2 regions of the Pseudomonas sp. NPDC090203 genome follow, and region 2 is predicted to be linked to the other one. Evidence: predicted binding sites of a transcription regulator. Region 2 holds the regulator's gene; the other holds the start of a gene.
What was found. The regulator sigma-54, encoded in region 2, starts transcription at its own class of promoters, with help from an activator protein. The targets are predictions, from matches to a motif close to ANTGGCATNNANNTTGCTNT.
Positions count from the first base shown of each region.

Region 1: a site for sigma-54 is predicted at 1,343-1,362, ahead of ACIPO9_RS01330 (circularly permuted type 2 ATP-grasp protein). Genes of this name have one in related genera too.

Region 1 covers NZ_JBIVCV010000001.1:303,227-305,428, forward strand. Annotated here, with positions in the region: gene ACIPO9_RS01330 (circularly permuted type 2 ATP-grasp protein) at 1-1,309, opposite strand, end outside; gene ACIPO9_RS01335 (hypothetical protein) at 1,450-1,752, opposite strand; gene ACIPO9_RS01340 (ribonuclease E inhibitor RraB) at 1,827-2,165, opposite strand.
Region 2 covers NZ_JBIVCV010000007.1:224,049-226,250, reverse strand. Annotated here, with positions in the region: gene ptsN (PTS IIA-like nitrogen regulatory protein PtsN) at 1-94, opposite strand, end outside; gene hpf (ribosome hibernation-promoting factor, HPF/YfiA family) at 107-415, opposite strand; gene ACIPO9_RS14510 (RNA polymerase factor sigma-54) at 590-2,089, opposite strand.

The DNA of each region.
Region 1 (2,202 bases), on a different contig from region 2:
CGACGCGGGTTTCGCGGCCAGACAGCACGAACGGGCGCAAATCGATGTGACGCGGGGCGATGCCGTTTTCGACAAAGGTCGGGCAGGTCGACAACGACAGGGTCGGCTGGGCGATGTATGCGTGGGGCTTGGCCTTGAGCCGTGCGCGGAAAGCCTCGATCTCGGCCGCCGTGGCAGCCGGCCCCACTAACATGCCATAACCGCCAGAGCCTTGAGTTTCCTTGACCACCAGATCGCCCAGGTTGGCCAGCACGTGGGACAGTTCCTCAGGCTTGCGGCATTGCCAGGTCGGCACGTTCTTCAGGATCGGCTCTTCGTCGAGGTAGAAGCGGATCATGTCGGTCACGAACGGATACACCGATTTGTCGTCGGCCACGCCCGTGCCGATGGCATTGGCCAGCACCACGTTGCCGGAACGGTAGGCCGACAACAGGCCCGGCACGCCGAGCATCGATTCTGGGTTGAAGGCCAGCGGATCGAGAAACGCGTCGTCCAGCCGGCGGTAGATCACGTCCACCGGCTTGTGGCCGTCGGTGGTGCGCATGAACACCCGGTCGTCGCGCACGAACAGGTCCGCGCCCTCCACCAGTTCGACACCCATTTCCCGCGCCAGGAAAGCATGCTCGAAGAACGCACTGTTAAAGCGCCCAGGCGTCAGCACCACCACACTGGGATTGTCCAGCGGGCTTGAGCTTTTCAGGGTGTCGAGCAACAGGTTGGGGTAGTGGTCGATGGGCGCAATCCGTTGCGCGGCGAACAGTTCGGGGAACAGACGCATCATCATCTTGCGGTCTTCGAGCATGTAGCTCACGCCGCTTGGGGTGCGCAGGTTGTCTTCCAGCACGTAATAGGTGCCGTCGCCATCGCGAACCAGATCGACCCCGGAAATATGCGAATACAGGTCGCGATGCAGATTCAGCCCCTGCATCGCCAGCTGGTATTGCTCGTTGGCCAGCACCTGTTCGGCCGGGATGATCCCTGCCTTGATGATGCGCTGGTCGTGGTAGAGGTCAGCGAGGAACATGTTCAGCGCCTTGACGCGCTGGATGCAGCCCTTCTCGACCACGCGCCATTCGCTGGCCGGAATGCTGCGCGGAATCGTGTCGAACGGAATCAGGCGCTCGGTGCCCTGCTCGTCTCCGTACAGCGTGAACGTGATCCCGGCGCGATGAAACAAAAGATCGGCCTCACGCCGACGCTGAGCCAGTAGCTCAGGTGGCGCTTCGCCCAGCCAGCGGGCGAATTCCCGATAATGCGCACGGACAGCGCCGTTCGCATCGTACATCTCGTCATAAAAGGTGCGGATCATGCCGTACTCCTTGTCACCATGGACCCATGGGCCTTCGCAAGGCCCGTGCCAGCGGCATAAACGCTTAATTTTCAACAGGTTGAATAAAACTGCGGAAAGCCCTGCACCATTCCTGTGCAACAAGCGGGCTACCCATTTCTTCAACGCTTCATGGCGAAGCGTTCTGTCACTGGAAAATCTATTACCAGCATAGCCAGAGATGATTTCCCGGCCGGTGTTTGTTTGCTGATAATTGCCCCATCAACGCAGAAAAACGTCACTTCGGACTGCAAGAGCGACGTTTTCGTGTTACCGGATTTTTCAACGTAATTCCCTTTATGCCGCTCCCATTCGAGCGGCTTTTTTTTGCCCTGTTTTTGGCTGATGGCGTCTCGGCGAGTTCCGTGATTTTTGCGTGGGTTGTCATCAAGTAGCAGCACGGCTGCTGGCGGGCGGTATGTCATTCATGGCTGGGTTGCCAGAGACAACGCCCCCGCCGGCAAGCCGTGCCGCTACAGGGGCGTGTGCCATGTCAGAGTCAATGAAGCCGCTTGATCTCCTGCTTCACGCCCCAGCCTTCGACCTCGCCATCGAGGCCCATGATCGCGCTTTGAAAGTCCTGTTCGAAGTCTCCTATGGCGTCGTAGGTGGCGTACATCAATTTACTCAGTTGCAGGTGCCACGCACCGTCCTCACGGGCGTTGATTTGAGTATTGAGGGACTCGCCGCGGAATTTTCTCGCAGCCTGACGCGCGCGTTTCTCATCCGGAAACACGGCGTAGAACTCGATGGGGTGGATGCGGGCGAAGTCGAAACCGCCTTCTTTCATGCGGCGCAGCACGTGGGTGCTGATGTCTTCCTGGTAGGTCGTGCTCATGAAACGTCCTCCTATGCAACGATAGATAGAGTTTCAA
Region 2 (2,202 bases):
GTCGGGCAATCTCTTCGAGTACTGCTTTCTTGCTGCCGCCTGGCACGTTCACGAATGAACGGCCAGGGGTCAGGATATTTTCAAGTCGGATCATGGAGGGGGAGCGTCAGCGAGCGGCCGCACCTTTGAGGATGCTTTGCTGCTTTTCCTTATGTTTGAGCAGTTGTCTGTCCAGCTTGTCAGTGAGCAGGTCGATTGCCGCGTACATGTCATCATGCTCCGCATTGGCTACGACCTCTCCACCGTGGATATGCAGGGTGGCCTCGATCTTCTGTTTGAGTTTCTCGACGGCCATCGTCACCTGCACGTTGGTAATCTTGTCAAAGTGCCCTTCGAGCTTTTTCAGCTTCAGCTCGATGTACTCGCGCAGGGGCTTGGTCACTTCCAGTTGGTGTCCACTGATGTTGACTTGCATACAGCTTCTCCTTCGTTGCCAGTGCATTAAGAGGCAGGCTGAGTACCTGCCACTGGAACGCTGTGGCTCGTGACCTCTAGGTTCTAGTAAGAAAAGTCTTGAGACCCGGTCATGCTGCGCTGAAAACAGCCTTGCCTTACCTACGTCTTAAAACATTTCGTACAGAGCCTGCCTTTACATCAGTCGCTTGCGCTCGCTCGAAGGGGCTATCCCTAAGGATTCGCGATACTTGGCGACTGTGCGACGGGCCACTTGGATGCCTTGTGCCTCCAGTAAACCAGCGATCTTGCTGTCACTCAACGGCTTTTTCTGATTTTCCGCGGCAACCAGTTTCTTGATGATCGCGCGAATGGCCGTGGACGAGCATTCACCGCCCTCGGAGGTGCTCACGTGGCTGGAGAAGAAGTACTTCAGTTCGTAAATGCCGCGAGGCGTGTGCATGAACTTTTGCGTGGTGACCCGCGAGATCGTCGATTCGTGCATGCCCACCGCCTCGGCGATGTCGTGCAGGACCAACGGCTTCATCGCCTCGTCGCCGTACTCCAGGAAGCCGCGCTGGTGCTCGACGATCTGGGTCGCGACTTTCATCAGGGTTTCATTGCGGCTTTGCAGGCTCTTGATGAACCAGCGCGCTTCCTGCAACTGGTTGCGCATGAAGGTGTTGTCGGCGCTGGTGTCGGCACGACGCACGAAACCTGCGTACTGCGGGTTCACTCGCAGGCGCGGCACGGCTTCCTGGTTCAGCTCCACCAGCCAGCGCTCGTTGTCCTTGCGCACGATCACGTCGGGCACCACGTACTCGGCTTCGCTGGATTCGATCTGCGAGCCAGGACGCGGGTTGAGGCTCTGGACCAGTTCGATGACCTGGCGCAGGTCATCTTCCTTGAGCTTCATGCGGCGCATCAGTTGCGAGTAGTCGCGGCTGCCCAGCAAGTCGATGTAGTCACTGACCAGGCGCTGGGCTTCGGCCAGCCACGGGGTTTTGGCAGGCAACTGGCGCAATTGCAGCAGCAGGCATTCGCTCAGGGTGCGGGCGCCGATGCCGGCGGGCTCGAACTGTTGAATGCGGTGCAGGACGGCTTCGATTTCGTCCAGCTCGATGTCCAGTTCCGGGTCGAACGCGTCGAGCAGCTCTTCCAGGGACTCGTCCAGGTAGCCCTGGTTGTTGATGCAGTCGATCAGCGTGACGGCGATCAGGCGGTCAGTGTCGGACATCGGCGCCAGGTTCAGTTGCCACAGCAGATGGCTTTGCAGGCTTTCGCCGACCGAGGTGCGGGTGGTGAAGTCCCACTCGTCATCGTCGTTGCTGGGCAGGCTGCTGGCGCTGGTCTGGTAGATGTCTTCCCAGGCGGTGTCGACCGGCAGTTCGTTGGGGATGCGCTCGCTCTCGCTCCACTCGCCGTCTTCGAGATTGTCGACGGTGGGGGCGGATTCCTGGTAGGTCGGTTCCTGAACGTCGGCGTTGGGCTTGTTTTCGATGTTGTCGGCCATCGGGTCGGCATTATCGAAGTCGTCGCCTTCTTCCTGGCGTTCCAGCATGGGGTTGGACTCCAGTGCCTCCTGGATTTCCTGTTGGAGATCCAGCGTGGACAATTGGAGCAAGCGGATGGCCTGTTGCAGCTGCGGTGTCATCGTCAGCTGCTGGCCCATTCTCAAGACTAGCGAAGGTTTCATGGCAGGGGCTTAACACCTTATTCGCCGGCGCATCCGCGCCATCCACTACTGGGCGCCGGGGCGCCAAATTAAGCAAATTATATGCCTGAAACCGAAGTGTTTGCCTAGGGTGT